One region of the Pseudomonas sp. Seg1 genome, then DNA from elsewhere that is predicted to be linked to it. Evidence: predicted binding sites of a transcription regulator. Region 1 holds the regulator's gene; each other region holds the start of a gene.
What was found. The regulator sigma-54, encoded in region 1, starts transcription at its own class of promoters, with help from an activator protein. The targets are predictions, from matches to a motif close to ANTGGCATNNANNTTGCTNT.
Positions count from the first base shown of each region.

Region 2: a site for sigma-54 is predicted at 1,554-1,573, ahead of KI231_RS25055 (pilin). Genes of this name have one in related genera too.
Region 3: a site for sigma-54 is predicted at 1,459-1,478, ahead of KI231_RS09235 (circularly permuted type 2 ATP-grasp protein). Genes of this name have one in related genera too.

Region 1 is NZ_AP021903.1:1,061,693-1,066,979, reverse strand. It holds gene lptA (lipopolysaccharide transport periplasmic protein LptA) at 1-490, shown strand, start outside; gene lptB (LPS export ABC transporter ATP-binding protein) at 490-1,215, shown strand; gene KI231_RS04530 (RNA polymerase factor sigma-54) at 1,402-2,895, shown strand; gene hpf (ribosome hibernation-promoting factor, HPF/YfiA family) at 2,969-3,277, shown strand; gene ptsN (PTS IIA-like nitrogen regulatory protein PtsN) at 3,289-3,753, shown strand; gene rapZ (RNase adapter RapZ) at 3,756-4,613, shown strand; gene KI231_RS04510 (HPr family phosphocarrier protein) at 4,629-4,904, shown strand; gene KI231_RS04505 (ZIP family metal transporter) at 4,947-5,287, opposite strand, start outside.
Region 2 is NZ_AP021903.1:5,586,142-5,591,428, forward strand. It holds gene KI231_RS25045 (DUF2845 domain-containing protein) at 1-142, shown strand, start outside; gene KI231_RS25050 (BON domain-containing protein) at 409-765, opposite strand; gene KI231_RS25055 (pilin) at 1,064-1,507, opposite strand; gene pilB (type IV-A pilus assembly ATPase PilB) at 1,734-3,434, shown strand; gene KI231_RS25065 (type II secretion system F family protein) at 3,437-4,654, shown strand; gene KI231_RS25070 (prepilin peptidase) at 4,656-5,287, shown strand, end outside.
Region 3 is NZ_AP021903.1:2,059,130-2,064,416, reverse strand. It holds gene KI231_RS09240 (alpha-E domain-containing protein) at 1-4, opposite strand, end outside; gene KI231_RS09235 (circularly permuted type 2 ATP-grasp protein) at 17-1,426, opposite strand; gene KI231_RS09230 (ribonuclease E inhibitor RraB) at 1,915-2,262, opposite strand; gene KI231_RS09225 (hypothetical protein) at 2,473-2,706, opposite strand; gene speE (polyamine aminopropyltransferase) at 3,013-3,888, opposite strand; gene KI231_RS09215 (PLDc N-terminal domain-containing protein) at 4,127-4,318, opposite strand; gene KI231_RS09210 (hypothetical protein) at 4,390-4,920, opposite strand; gene KI231_RS09205 (ankyrin repeat domain-containing protein) at 5,103-5,287, opposite strand, start outside.

The DNA.
Region 1 (5,287 bases):
CGTGAGCGCCTGGGCTCTGCCGAACGATCAGCAACAGCCGATCCGCATCCAGGCCGACGACGCCCAACTGGACGACAAGAATGGCATTGCCACTTATAAAGGCGACGTCATCATCACTCAGGGCTCGATGAAGGTTACCGGCAACACCGTGACCATCACTCGCACGCCGACCGGTGACATCGACGTGGTGACCTCGGTGGGCAACCTCGCCTACTTCGAACAACTGCAGACCGCTGGCGACACCAAGCCTGTTCAGGGCTGGGGCGTGACGATTCAGTACCACGCCGCGCAAAACCGCGTTGTGCTGATCGACAAGGCCAAGGTTGTCGACAAGGACAACAACACGACTCAAGGCGAGAAAATCGTCTATGACACCGTGAAGAAACTCGCCAGCGCCGGTCGCGCTACCGGCAGCAAGGTCACCGAGTCGCGTCCGCGCATCGACATGGTGATCCAGCCGAAGAAGAAAACCGACGAGAAAACCCAGTAATGGCAACTCTGAAAGCTCAGCACCTGGCCAAGGCCTATAAAAGCCGCCAGGTCGTGCGTGACGTCAGCCTGTCGATCGACAGCGGCCAGATCGTCGGCCTGCTCGGCCCGAACGGCGCCGGCAAGACCACCTGCTTCTATATGATAGTCGGCCTGGTACAGGCCGATCAGGGTCGTGTGCTGATCGACGATCTGGACGTCAGCCACCAGCCAATGCATGGCCGCGCCAAGGCCGGTATCGGCTATCTGCCGCAAGAAGCATCGATCTTCCGCAAACTGTCGGTGGCCGACAACATCATGGCCATCCTCGAGACCCGTCAGGAGCTCGACAAGGCCGGCCGTCGCAAAGAGCTGGAAAGCCTGCTGCAGGAATTCCACATCAGCCACATCCGCGACAACCTCGGCATGAGCCTGTCGGGTGGTGAACGCCGCCGGGTGGAAATCGCCCGCGCTCTGGCGACTGCGCCAAAATTCATCCTGCTCGACGAACCGTTCGCCGGTGTCGACCCGATTTCGGTCGGCGACATCAAGCAGATCATCCACCATCTCAAGGCCAAGGGCATCGGTGTACTGATCACCGACCACAACGTGCGTGAGACGCTGGACATCTGCGAAACCGCCTACATCGTCAACGACGGTCAACTGATCGCCGAGGGTGACTCCGCGACCATCCTGGCCAACGATCTGGTCAAGGAAGTGTATCTGGGCCACGAATTCCGCCTGTAAGCGCAAAGTGCCCGGTGAGCCGCCCGGGTGCTGTATCGATTCAAGCAGGATTTAATACGCTTTAATTGTTACAGCGCTCTAGGCAAACACTTCAGTTTCAGGCATATAATTTGCTTAAGTTTGGCGCTCCGGCGCCCTGTAGTGGATGGCGCATAGCGCCGGCGAATAAGGTGTTAAGCCCCTGCCATGAAACCATCGCTAGTCTTGAGAATGGGCCAGCAGCTGACGATGACACCGCAGCTGCAACAGGCCATCCGCCTGCTCCAATTGTCGACCCTGGATCTGCAACAGGAAATCCAGGAGGCCCTGGAATCCAATCCGATGCTCGAACGCCAGGAAGAAGGCGACGACTTCGACAACTCCGATCCCCTGGCCGACAACGCCGAACAGAAGCCCAACACCGAGATCCAGGAACCCTCCTATCAGGAAACCGCCCCAACGGTGGATAACCTTGAGGACGGCGACTGGAGCGAGCGTATCCCCAACGAGCTTCCGGTCGATACGGCCTGGGAGGACGTTTACCAGACCAGTGCCAGCAGCCTGCCAACCAGCGATGACGACGAGTGGGATTTCACCACCCGCACCTCCGCTGGCGAAAGTCTGCAAAGTCACCTGCTGTGGCAATTGAACCTCGCACCGATGTCCGACACCGATCGACTGATCGCCGTGACCCTGATCGATTGCATCAACAATCAGGGCTACCTGGACGAAACCCTCGAGGAGATTCTTGAAGCGTTCGATCCGGAACTGGACATCGAACTGGACGAGATCGAAGCCGTCCTGCACCGCATCCAGCAATTCGAACCGGCAGGCATTGGCGCCCGCAACCTCAGTGAATGCCTGCTGCTGCAACTGCGTCAGCTCTCGGCCAAGACCCCTTGGCTGGCCGAAGCGAAGCGCCTGGTCACCGACTACATCGACTTGCTCGGCAGCCGTGATTACAGCCAATTGATGCGCCGCATGAAGCTCAAGGAAGACGAGCTGCGTCAGGTCATCGAACTGGTGCAGAGCCTCAACCCGCGTCCAGGCTCGCAGATCGAATCCACTGAAGCCGAGTATGTCGTCCCGGACGTCATCGTGCGCAAGGACAACGAGCGCTGGCTGGTCGAGCTGAATCAGGAGTCAGTGCCACGCCTGCGGGTAAACGCCCAGTACGCCGGTTTCGTGCGTCGCGCCGATACCAGTGCCGACAACACTTTCATGCGCAATCAGTTGCAGGAAGCTCGCTGGTTCATCAAAAGCCTGCAAAGCCGCAACGAAACCCTGATGAAAGTGGCCACCCAGATCGTCGAGCATCAGCGCGGCTTCCTGGAATACGGCGACGAAGCCATGAAGCCGCTGGTCCTGCATGACATCGCTGAAGCGGTCGGCATGCATGAATCGACGATTTCCCGGGTGACCACACAGAAATTCATGCATACCCCGCGTGGTATTTATGAACTGAAATACTTTTTCTCCAGCCACGTCAGCACCTCCGAAGGCGGTGAATGCTCGTCCACGGCGATCCGCGCGATCATCAAAAAACTGGTTGCGGCGGAAAATCAGAAAAAGCCGTTGAGTGACAGCAAGATCGCTGGTTTACTGGAGGCACAAGGCATTCAGGTGGCTCGCCGCACCGTCGCCAAGTACCGCGAGTCCTTAGGGATCGCGCCTTCGAGCGAACGCAAGCGGTTGATGTAAGCCACGTTACAGCGTTCCAGTGGCAGGCTATCCAGCCTGCCGCTTTATGCACTGGCAACGAAGGAGAAGCTGTATGCAAGTCAACATCAGTGGACACCAACTGGAAGTGACCCAACCTCTGCGTTCCTACATCGAGGAAAAACTCCAACGACTGGAACGACATTTCGACAAGATCACCAACGTGCAAGTCACGATGTGCGTCGAAAAGCTGAAGCAGAAAATCGAAGCCACCTTGCATATACCCGGCAGCGAAGTGGTCGCCAATGCGGAACATACCGATATGTACGCGGCGATCGACGCCTTGACCGACAAGCTGGATAAACAACTCAAAAAGCATAAGGAAAAGACCCAGAGCCTGCTACAGGGCGCCACCGGTCGATAACCCCCCATTCCATGATCCGACTTGAAAGTATCCTGACCCCCGGCCGTTCCCTGGTGAACGTGCCGGGCGGCAGTAAAAAGAAAGCCCTCGAACAAATTGCCAACCTGATCGCCCGCGAAGTGCCGGATCTGGAGATGCAAGATGTCTTCGAGGCCCTGATCGCCCGTGAGAAACTCGGCTCTACCGGTTTCGGCAACGGCATCGCCATTCCTCACTGCCGCCTCAAGGGTTGCCAGTCGCCAATCAGCGCCTTGATGCACCTTGAAGCCCCTATCGATTTCGATGCCATCGACGGCGCCCCGGTTGACCTGCTGTTCGTTCTGCTGGTCCCGGAAGCGGCTACCGATGCCCATCTGGAGTTGCTGCGCCAGATCGCCAGCATGCTCGATCGAAAGGACGTGCGCGATAAGCTGCGCAGCGCTCCGAGCAACGAAGCCTTGTACCAGGTCGTACTGGACGAGCAAAACGGGCAGTAATCATGCGCTTGATCATCGTCAGTGGCCGTTCCGGCTCGGGTAAAAGTACCGCCCTGGATGTCCTTGAGGACAACGGTTACTACTGCATCGACAATCTGCCGGCTGGCCTGCTGCCAGAACTGGCCGAACGGGCGCTGATTCACACCGAACTGGCGCAGCCGCTGGTGGCCGTGTCTATCGATGCGCGTAACCTGCCGAGCCATCTGACCCGTTTTCCGGAACTGCTGGAAGATGTCCGCAGCAAACACATCCAGTGCGATGTCTTGTATCTGGATGCCGACGAGGAGACCCTGCTCAAGCGTTTTTCCGAAACCCGCCGTCGCCATCCACTGAGCAACGCCAACCGCTCGCTGGCCGAGGCGATTCAGGATGAAACCGCCCTGCTCGGCCCTATCGCCGACCTCGCTGACCTGAAAATCAACACCACCCATCTGAACCTGTACCAGTTGCGCGACACCATCAAGCTGCGTTTGCTGAATCAGCCGGAGCCGGGCACCGCGTTCCTGGTCGAGTCATTCGGCTTCAAGCGCGGCATGCCGGTGGATGCGGACCTGGTGTTCGATGTGCGCTGCCTGCCCAATCCTTACTGGAAACCTGAGTTGCGTGCACAATCGGGTCTCGATGCGCCGGTGGCCGAGTATCTGGCAGCACAGCCCGAGGTGGAGGAAATGTTCCAGGACATCTTCACTTATCTGCACAAATGGTTGCCACGCTTCGCCGCGAGTAACCGCGCCTACGTCACCATTGCCATTGGCTGTACCGGCGGGCATCACCGCTCCGTCTACCTGACCGAACGCTTGGGTCAGGCCCTGCAGAAAACCCTGAAGAATGTCCAGGTTCGCCACCGCGACCTCACTTAAAGGATTCACACCGCGATGCCTGCTCTGGAAATCGAAATCATCAATAAACTGGGTTTGCATGCCCGAGCGTCGGCGAAGTTTGTCGGGGTTGCCGGCCAGTATCCCGATTGCACGATCCGAGTAGGCCGCACGCCGGAGACTACGGTTGATGGCAAAAGCATCATGGCGATGATGATGTTGGCGGCTGGCAAAGGCACCAAAATCTATTTGAGTACCGAAGGGCATCAGGAACAGGAAGCGCTGGATGCGCTGGTGGCGTTGATCAACAACTACTTCGACGAAGGTGGCTGATCGCCTGTGGCGAGGGAGCTTGCTCCCTCGCCACAATTCAACTCAACCCAGCGCTGTATCCATCACCATCATCAGACAAAACCCGATCAACAGGCCAAGACTGGCCAGTTTGTCGTGACCATTGCGTCGCGACTCGGGGATCACTTCGTGGGTCACCACCAGCAACATTGCACCGGCCGCCAGCGCCAGACCTAACGGCAACAGCACCTGCGCCAGGCTCACCAGCCACGCACACAGCAGGGCAAAAACCGGCTCAACCAGACCCGACGCCGCGCCGATCAAGAACGCCTTGACCCGCGACATCCCCGCCCCGGCCAGTACCAGCGCAATCACCAGACCTTCCGGCACATCCTGCAAGGCAATCCCCATGGCCAGACTATCGG
Region 2 (5,287 bases), 2.1 Mb from region 1:
ACTGGGCTACAAGAGAAGCGCCAATCGTCGAGAAGAGTTTCAGGTCGAGGAATGGACCTACGGCCCGAACAACGGCATGTACCAATACCTGCGCTTTGAAGGCAACCGACTGCGCCAAATCAACAGCAAACGCGGTAACTGACCCGACACCCAAACCCATGTGGGAGCGAGCCTGCTCGCGAATGCGTTGCGTCAGTCAACATCTTCGTCGGCTGACAGAGCGCTTTCGCGAGCAGGCTCGCTCCCACATTGTCTGTTACTTGCCAAATAAAACAGGCCCCGACACAAGTGCCGGGGCCTGTAATGGTCACGTCCGTGTGACCGTTCGCATGAACTCTAAAGTTGCGGCAGACGTATTGCTCGGCCCGTCTGTCGCGCCTTCTCCCGGTCCAGGCGAGAAGTCATGTCTTACTCGGCTTTCAGGCCATCAGCGGAGACCGCTTTGACGCCTTTGATTTTCTTGGTGATCGCTACTGCGGTGGCTTTCTGAGCGTCAGTTACAGCAACAGTCGACGACAGGGAAACGACGCCTTTGTTGGTTTCTACTTTGATGTCGGTGCCTGGGATGCCTTTTTCGGTGACCAGGTCGCTTTTCACTTTGGTAGTGATCCAGGTATCGGAAGTAGCTTCTTTAGCCTTGGTGACTTCGCCGGCGGCCAGGGTCATAGGAGCCTGGTTAGCCTGGGTGGATTGTGCAAATGCACCGGAAGCCATGGTCAGGGTCAGCGCGGTAGCAGCAGCGGCAGTGATAGCGAACTTCTTCATACGAGTAACTCCTGTTTTTCTGGAAAGTCTGCTGGATGTCTTGTCAGCAGGGTTACTGGAGATATTGCGAGCGCCGTGCCAACTTTTCGAAACGTATAAATTCCTTATAAATCAATAAATTACAAATAACGCCAATTTCCGGATTCATGCAAATTGCATGACATGTGCAAAATTCACATGCAAGTTGCGGCTTTTTGGAAAGTTCCTAAGGCGCTGAAATTATTGAAGCTTTTGTGAAGTGCTACGCAATGAAAAATGCCCCGCAAGGCGGGGCATTTCACGACACGAACCCGGATGATCAGGTACCACTGCCAGGGCAACCTTTAGGCGCGTAGTCGGCGTTTACCGTCGATGCACAGCTCCAGACGCCGGCCGTGTTACCCGTCGCACCGCCAGAGCGAGTCAGCGTAATGGTTTTGCCCAACACGGGAGCGGGCGCATTGGCCAAAGTGCAAACGATGGTGCCTGCGCCCGAAGACGCAGTACCCGAAGCAGTCACCGTACCGCAGTTGGTCGTCACATAAGTTGCACTACCGGTTACCAGCGTCAGCGTCGGGTCAGTCCCTTGATTGATAGTGTCCTCGAACGGCACTTTCAGCGCGCTGATTTCCGCCAGCCCCGCCGTCACCTTCGACCGTGCCTGGTACTTGGTGTACTGCGGCAAGGCGATGGTCGCCAGAATCCCGATGATCGCCACCACGATCAGCAGTTCGATCAGAGTGAAACCTTGTTGTTTTTTCATAGACACGCTCCATGCATGAGTCGAAATCTCATGATCTGAAAGTGATGCAGCATAGGCCATGCCAATGCCTCCCGGGCCCCGCCCATTGGGCGCCAAGCGCGCTCGACGCCATTTCCTACAACCTGCAACCGCACTATCTGACACTTTTTGTCACCTGCACCGAGGGTGTTTGGCGCTGTCACTTGACTAGGCTATAAGTCATGAACTGCAAGCGTGCGGAATCCCCATGAATGACATCGCTCTGAGCGGTCTGGCCAAGCAATTGGTGCAGGCCGAACTGCTTACGGAAAAAAGCGCCCAGCAAGCCTGGCAACAGGCCCAGCGCAATCGCCTGTCGCTGGTCAGTTATCTGGTGCAGAACAAACTGGTGAAGAGCTGGCAGGTGGCCGAGATCGCTTCGGAGCATTTCGGCATGGCCTTCATGGATCTTAATTGCCTGGACAAGGAAACCCAGCCCAAAGGCCTGGTCAGCGAAAAACTGGTGCGCCAGCACCACGCCCTGCCCCTGTGGCGCCGCGGCAACAAACTGTTCGTGGGCATCTCCGACCCGAGCAATCATCAGGCAATCAATGACATTCAGTTCAGCACCGGGCTGAGTACCGAAGCCATTCTGGTGGAGGACGACAAACTCACCGATGCCATCGAAAAGTTCTTCGACACCCACGCCAGCGGCCTCGAAGACATGGCCGACGTCGACCTCGATGGCGTTGATGTCGAATCCATCGACGACAGCAAGCAGGACGCCATCGGCGGACTCGACGCCGACGACGCGCCGGTGGTGCGCTTCGTTCACAAGATGCTGCTGGACGCGATCAAGAGCGGCTCCTCCGACCTGCACTTCGAGCCCTACGAAAAGAACTACCGGGTGCGCGTACGCACCGACGGCATTCTGCGCGAAGTGGCCAAGCCGCCGATTCAACTGGCCGGGAGAATCGCCGCACGGTTGAAAGTCATGGCCAGCCTCGACATCTCGGAACGGCGCAAACCCCAGGACGGGCGGATCAAGATGCGCCTGTCGAAGAGCAAGTCGATCGACTTCCGGGTCAACACCCTGCCGACCCTGTGGGGCGAAAAAGTGGTGATCCGGATCCTCGACCCGTCCAGTGCACAGATCGGCATCGATGCGCTCGGCTACGAGCCGGCGCAGAAAGACCTGTACATGGCCGCGCTCAAGCAGCCACAAGGCATGATTCTGGTCACCGGCCCCACCGGCTCAGGCAAGACCGTGTCGCTGTACACCGGGCTTAACATTCTCAATACCGTCGACATCAACATCTCCACCGCCGAAGACCCTGTGGAGATCAACATGGAAGGCATCAACCAGGTCAACGTCAATCCCAAACAGGGCCTGGATTTCGCCCAGGCCCTGCGTTCGTTTCTGCGGCAGGACCCGGACGTGATCATGGTCGGTGAGATCCGTGACCTCGAAACCGCCGAGATCGCCATCAAGGCCGCGCAAACCGGCCACCTCGTACTCTCTACCCTGCATACCAACAGCGCAGCCGAAACCCTGACCCGCCTGCACAACATGGGCATCCCCGGCTTCAATATCGCCACCTCGGTCAGCCTGATCATTGCCCAGCGACTGGCGCGCAAGCTGTGCAGCCATTGCAAGAAAGCCATCGAGATCCCCCGCGAAACCCTGATCAAGGAAGGTTTCCCCGAGGAACGCATCGGCAGTTTCACGATCTACGAACCGGTCGGTTGCGATCACTGCAACGGCGGCTACAAGGGGCGCGTGGGGATTTATGAAGTGGTGAAAAACACAGCAGACCTGCAGCGACTGATCATGGCCGAGGGCAACTCGCTGGAAATCGACATCCAGATGCGCCGCGACGGTTTCGATGACCTGCGCACTTCCGGCCTGCATAAAGCCATGCAAGGCATCACCAGCCTGGAAGAAATCAACCGGGTCACCAAGGACTGAACATGGCGGTCAAGGCAGCGAAAATCAGTGTTTATGCCTGGGAAGGCACGGACAAGAAAGGCAGCAAAATGACCGGTGAGCTGAGCGGGCTGAACCCGGCGCTGATCAAGGCGCAGTTGCGCAAACAGGGGATCAACCCTGGCAAGGTGCGCAAGAAATCCGCCTCGATACTGAGCTTCGGTAAACGCATCAAGGCTCAGGACATCGCCCTGTTCACGCGGCAGATGGCGACCATGATGAAGGCTGGCGTACCGTTGTTGCAGTCATTCGACATCATCGGCGAAGGTTTCGAAAACCCGGCGATGCGCAAACTGGTCGACGAGGTGAAACAGGAAGTCGCTGCGGGTAACAGTTTCGCCAACGCCCTGCGCAAGAAACCGCAGTATTTCGACGAGTTGTACTGCAACCTGGTGGATGCCGGCGAACAGTCCGGTGCCCTCGATACGTTGCTGGAGCGTGTCGCGACCTATAAGGAAAAAAGCGAAGCGCTCAAGGCCAAGATCAAGAAAGCCATGACCTACCCTACCGCCGTCGTGCTGGTCGCGGCGGTGGTGACCGGAATTTTGCTGGTGAAAGTGGTGCCACAGTTCCAGTCGGTGTTTTCCGGATTCGGTGCCGAGCTGCCGGCGTTCACCCTGATGGTGATCAGCCTCTCCGAATTCATGCAGCAATGGTGGTGGGCGATTCTCGGTGTATTGGCGGCGGCGATTTTCGGCACCCGCCACGCCCTGAAAAAGTCTCAGGCCTTGCGCGACCGCAAAGACACCTGGCTGCTGAATTTGCCGTTGGTGGGCACACTGATGTACAAGTCGGCCGTCGCCCGATTTGCTCGCACGCTGTCGACGACTTTTGCTGCTGGCGTGCCGCTGGTGGAAGCCCTCGACTCGGTGGCCGGGGCAACCGGCAACGTGGTGTTCAAGCGCGCGGTGTTGCGTATCCGCCAGGATGTTTCCACCGGTATGCAGTTGAATTTTTCGATGCGCACCACCGGCGTCTTTCCCAATATGGCCGTGCAAATGACGGCGATCGGCGAAGAGTCTGGCGCACTGGACGAGATGCTCGACAAGGTCGCCGGGTTTTACGAGGACGAAGTGGATAACATGGTCGACAACCTCACCAGCCTCATGGAGCCGTTCATCATGGTGGTCCTGGGGGTGATCGTCGGCGGTCTGGTAGTCGCCATGTACCTGCCGATTTTCCAACTCGGCTCAGCGATCTGACATGCCTATCGACGAACTGTTTGCCCTCTATCCGTTGGCTTTTGTCTGCACGGCGTTACTGCTCGGCCTGGTGGTCGGCAGTTTTCTCAATGTACTGATCTGGCGCCTGCCGAAAATGCTCGAGCGCGATTGGCGCCAGCAGGCCCAGGACGTGCTCGGTCTGCCCAGCGAAACACCGTTGCCCACCTACAATCTGATGCTGCCCCACTCCGAGTGCCCGCATTGCGCACATCGAATCCGTGCCTGGGAGAACATTCCGCTGCTCAGTTATCTGTGGCTGCGTGGACGCTGCTCGGCCTGCGCCACGCCCATCAGCAAACGCTATCCACTGACCGAACTGGCCTGTGGACTGCTCTCGGCATTCATCGCCTGGCATGTCGGATTTGGCTGGCCGGCCTGTCTGTTGATTTTTCTCACCTGGGGCTTGTTGGCGATGAGCCTGATCGACACCGAGCATCAACTGCTGCCCGATGTGCTGGTGCTGCCCTTGTTGTGGCTGGGGCTGATCGTCAACAGTTTCGGCATGTTCGTGTCGTTACACGAGGCATTGTGGGGTGCGGTGGCCGGGTATCTGGCGCTGTGGTCGGTGTTCTGGCTGTTCAAGCTGCTGACCGGCAAGGACGGCATCGGTCA
Region 3 (5,287 bases), 1.0 Mb from region 1:
ACATGGCAAGCTTCCTTCAATCCTCGACCACCCAGGTGTCCTTGGTTCCGCCGCCCTGAGAGGAATTCACCACCAGGGAGCCTTCGCGCAGGGCGACACGGGTCAAACCGCCGGGCACCACCCGGGTTTCGCGACCGGACAATACGAACGGGCGCAAGTCGATGTGGCGCGGCGCAATGCCGTTTTCGACAAAGGTCGGACAGGTCGACAGCGACAACGTCGGTTGCGCGATGTAAGCGTGCGGCTTGGCTTTGATCCGCTCGCGGAACGCATCGATTTCCGCCGTCGTTGCCGCCGGCCCGACAAGCATCCCGTAACCGCCGGAGCCCTGGGTTTCCTTGACCACCAGATCTGGAAGATTGGCCAGCACATGGGAAAGTTCAGACGGGTTGCGGCATTGCCAGGTCGGCACGTTCTTCAGGATCGGCTCTTCGTCGAGGTAGAAGCGAATCATGTCGGTGACAAACGGATACACCGACTTATCGTCCGCCACGCCGGTACCGATAGCGTTAGCCAACACCACATTGCCGGAGCGGTAGGACGATAGCAGCCCCGGTACGCCGAGCATCGAGTCGGGGTTGAAGGCCAGCGGATCGAGAAACGCATCGTCGAGACGGCGATAGATGACGTCCACCGCTTTCGGGCCGTCAGTGGTGCGCATGAACACTTTGTCGTCACGCACGAACAGATCGGCGCCCTCCACCAGTTCCACACCCATTTCCCGCGCCAGAAACGCGTGTTCGAAGAACGCGCTGTTGAAACGTCCCGGCGTCAGTACCACCACGCTCGGATCGTCGATAGGGCTGGAGCTTTTCAGTGTGTCGAGCAACAGGTTCGGGTAATGGTCGATGGGCGCGATGCGCTGGGCGGCAAACAGCTCAGGGAACAGGCGCATCATCATCTTGCGGTCTTCGAGCATGTAGCTGACGCCGCTAGGCGTGCGCAGATTGTCTTCGAGCACGTAGTAGGTGCCGTCGCCGTCGCGCACCAGATCAACGCCGGAAATATGCGAGTAGATATCGCGGTGCAGATCCAGGCCTTGCATCGCCAACTGGTATTGCTCGTTGGCCAGGACCTGTTCGGCGGGAATGATCCCGGCCTTGATGATGCGTTGCTCGTGATAAAGGTCGGCGAGAAACATGTTCAGCGCCTTGACCCGCTGGATGCAGCCGCGTTCGACGATCCGCCACTCGCTGGCGGGAATGCTCCGCGGAATGGTGTCGAAAGGAATCAGGCGCTCTGTGCCCTGCTCATCGCCGTAGAGCGTGAACGTGATGCCGGCGCGATGGAACAGCAAATCGGCCTCGCGCCGCCGTTGAGCCAGCAGCTCGTCAGGCGTGTCGGCCAGCCATCGGGCGAACTCCCGGTAATGCGGGCGAACCTGGCCGCCGGCATCGTACATCTCATCAAAATAGGTGCGGATCATGCCGTACTCCTTGTCACCCGGACCTACAGGCCTTCGCAAGGCCCGTGCCATCGGCATAAACGCTTTGATTTCAATCGGTTGGATATTCACGCCGCAGGCGCCGCACCATTCCTGTGCGGCAAATGCCCCAACCTGATTGCCCCCGCTTCATTGCGACGCACTGCATCGCCTATCACCAGCATAGTCAGAGTTGATTTCACTGCTCGGCGACGGCTGCGGATAATCCGCGCATTCGCCGCAAAACTTCATCGGCCACCGCGCCGGGAAGTGCCCGGCTCAACTGCTCTGGACTGCCGTCGCAGCCCGCCCCGCTGTAACCCTGACCGGTTTCCTCTCCTTATCGGTCTTCCCTTTTAGCCACCCTCTCCGGTGGCTTTTTTTTGGCCTCGGATTCTTGTTTCAGGGTTTTGCCGCAGCGGTTTTCGAACGCCGGAAACGACAACGGCCAACCCAAAGGTCAGCCGTTGCTTAATAGTTACTGCAAGAGATCAGTTCAGACGGTAGCGATTGCGCACCTCCTGCTTGACGCCCCAGCCCTCGATAATGCCACCCAGCGGTTCGACCACGGCAGAAAACCCCTGCTCGAAATCGCCGATATCGTCATATGTCGCGTACATCACTTTGCTCAACTCCAGAGACCACGCGCCGTCGTCGCGCACGCTGACCTGGGCATTGATGGATTCACCGCGAAACTTGCCTGCCGCCCTGCGCGCCCGCTCCTCGTCCGGGAAAATGGCGTAGAACTCGATGGGATGGAATCGGGAAAAATCGAAACCGCCTTCTTTCATGCGGCGCAGAACATTGCTGCTGATGTCTTCTTGATAGGCTGTGCTCATGAATCGTCCCCCTCGGATAGATGGATAGACTTTCCGTATTCCCGCCCCGGGCCTTTGGCCAAAGTACTACGGCAACGTGGTTGCGCGCGGGAAACAAGCATGTAGCTGACAAGACCAGACCTTAGCGATCCGTTCGCTGATCTCGCTTGCAGAGTAGCCCCAAGATAGAGCCGCTGCCAAGGCCTGGTGCTTCAAGTGACAGGAAGAATTTCAGATTGGAGTGATGCTGCGGATTTCGATGCTGTTCTGGGTTTTCAGGTTTTTCACGCCGGCATCGGCGGTGCGCCCTTCCAGATCGTTCAGATCCAGTTCGGCGGCCACAGGCAGGAGCCGCTCCTTGATCAGTCGCGCGGCCTCATCGTCGCTCGGGCACTCGGCTCGCTCGAAGACCTCATCGACAATTTCACCGTGATCATCCACGAAAGTGACTTTCCACTTTTGCATCGGTGCCTCCTCGATCAAACCCGCAAATGGGCTTACACCTAAATCGACTGGTACGCCGAAAGTTGGTTCAAAAGGATTACAGCGGGCAAAGATGAAAAAAACCTCATCCTGGAGATGCGCCGCGAATTTTGCACACAACCATTGTGGCGAGGGGATTTATCCCCGATGGGATGCGAAGCGTCCCCCAAAACCAGCCAACGCGGTGATCAGGCAGACCGCGCTTGCTGGATTTACGACTGCTGCGCAGCCGGTCGGGGATAAATCCCCTCACCACAGGGGATCCATACACAAATGAAAAATGGGTGATCAGTCGTTGCTTGGTTTGTTGATCGCTTGCAGCACGTACTGCGGCAACGCGAACGCACCGATATGGATTTCCGGGTTGTAGTAGCGAGTGACGATGCCGCTGCCAATGAAGCGCTGTTGCAGGACTTCACGGCTCAGTTTGCGGTAGGCCGGATTGGTCGAACCCCAGGCAAACGTCATCGAACCACCAATGTAGGTCGGTACGGCGGCCTGGTAGAAGTGCCAGTCCGGGAACAGGCTGCGCAGACGACCGGCCGTGGTTTTGACTTCGTCGATCTGCATGAACGGCGTGCCGTTCTGCGTCACGAGGATGCCGCCTTCGTTCAGGCAACGGTGGCAGGCCTGGTAGAAGTTTTCCGAGAACAGCACCTCACCCGGGCCGATCGGGTCGGTGGAGTCGGAGATGATCACGTCGAATTTTTCCGTGGTGGTGGCGACGAAACGCATGCCGTCGTCGATTACCAGGTTCAGACGCGGGTCGTCGTAGGCGCCCTTGGAGTGGTTCGGCAGGAATTCCTTGCACATGTCGACCACAGTGCCGTCAATCTCGACCATGGTGATGTGTTCGACGCCCGCGTGCTTGGTCACTTCGCGCAACATGCCGCCGTCGCCGCCACCGATGATCAGCACGCGCTTGGCGGTGCCGTGAGCGAGGATCGGTACGTGGGTGAGCATTTCGTGGTAGATGAATTCGTCGGCTTCAGTGGTCTGGATCACGCCGTCCAGCGCCATCACACGGCCCATGCGCGGGTTCTGGAAAATCACCAGGTGCTGGTGTTCGGTGCGCACTTCGTGCAGCAGTTTTTCCATGCGAAAACGCTGGCCGTAGCCTTCGTAGAGGGTTTCCAGGTACTCGCTGGTCTTGGTGACGGTCATGGTCAAGTGCTCCGATGAATGCGCGGGCGTCGATCGTGACGACGATTGCCCGGGAAAGGCGCGCATTCTACGTTGCCGAAGATGACAGGTCGAACCTCACTTCATCGGCATACCACATAACCTTGTGCGAACTGGCTTGCCAGCGATGCAGTCGCCCCGGTCTCTCAGTGACACCGCGGTGATGCTATCGCTGGCAAGCCAGCTCCCAAAGGTTTTGTGGTCAGTCTCGAAATCGCGATCAGATTCGGACGTTGCCCCGCGGTCCGGCAATCGCCCAGATGATCAGACCCAGCACTGGCAGGAGGATGATCAGCAGCACCCAGACGATTTTCATCCCGGTGGTCGCGCCGCTTTTCAGCACATTGATGATGGCCCAGATGTCGAGGGCGAGGATGATCAGGCCGATCAAACCGTTGAACGTGGAACCCATGGTGTCGCTCCAGAATAGTGGCATGCACTTTTAGGATAGACGGTCGCGCGCAGGGTTCCCTTTTATTGCGCTCAGACGTGAACGGCAATTTTCAAAGCTTCCAGCGATGGCGCAGCGGCGATGCCGACTTCGGCGCAGAGTTCCAGCACCCGGGGCACGTCGTTGCCATAGACCAGCACCACTTGCAGTTCATCGTCGAGCAACTGACTGAAGTTCATCAGCGTGTAGCCGCCGTTTTCCTTGCTCAGGCTGCTCATCTGCACTTGGATGCGGTTCAGCGCCGTCAGGGCTTCGGTCTTGGCCAGTTGCTTGGGCTTGAGGTTGAAGTCGACGGTCGGACCGAACGAGGCAACGATCTGCGCGAACAGGTCGACGTAGGTATCAGCCTGGAACAGCACGGTTTCCGGCAGGCTACCGACCACTACCCACTCGCCCAACGGGATCGGGAAGGTGTCGTCGTAGTTGATATCCGGGTTGGCTGTCAGAAAAGCGTCGGCATCGGCGTAGGCTTCTGCGGCTTCGTCGGCCACGTTCAGGATCTCGTCCTCGCCCATGCAGCCGGAGCTGATTTTGCTGATGAGTTCAACGAGTGCGGCTTTCATGAGGGCGGATCCTGTGGCGAAGGTGAATTTCGAGGGCGCGAAGGATAGCGCATTCTTCAGCACACCCGACACCTGTGGCGAGGGAGCTTGCTCCCGCTGGGGCGCGAAGCGGCCGCAAAAAAGCTTGCCAGCGCTGCGCACTGGAGCGGGCGCAAGCTCCCTCGCCACAGGGGATCACAATTTCAGGCGAGGAGTTTTTCCAGTTGCGCAGTAGTGTCGACTGCGCCCATGGTCCGTGCCGCATCCAATGCCGTCACGCCATTGGCGTCCTTGGCCTTTGGATCTGCACCTTTGCTGATCAGGTAATCAACGATTGCCACTCGGTTGAACATCGCCGCCATCATCAGCGCGGTTCGACCATCAAACG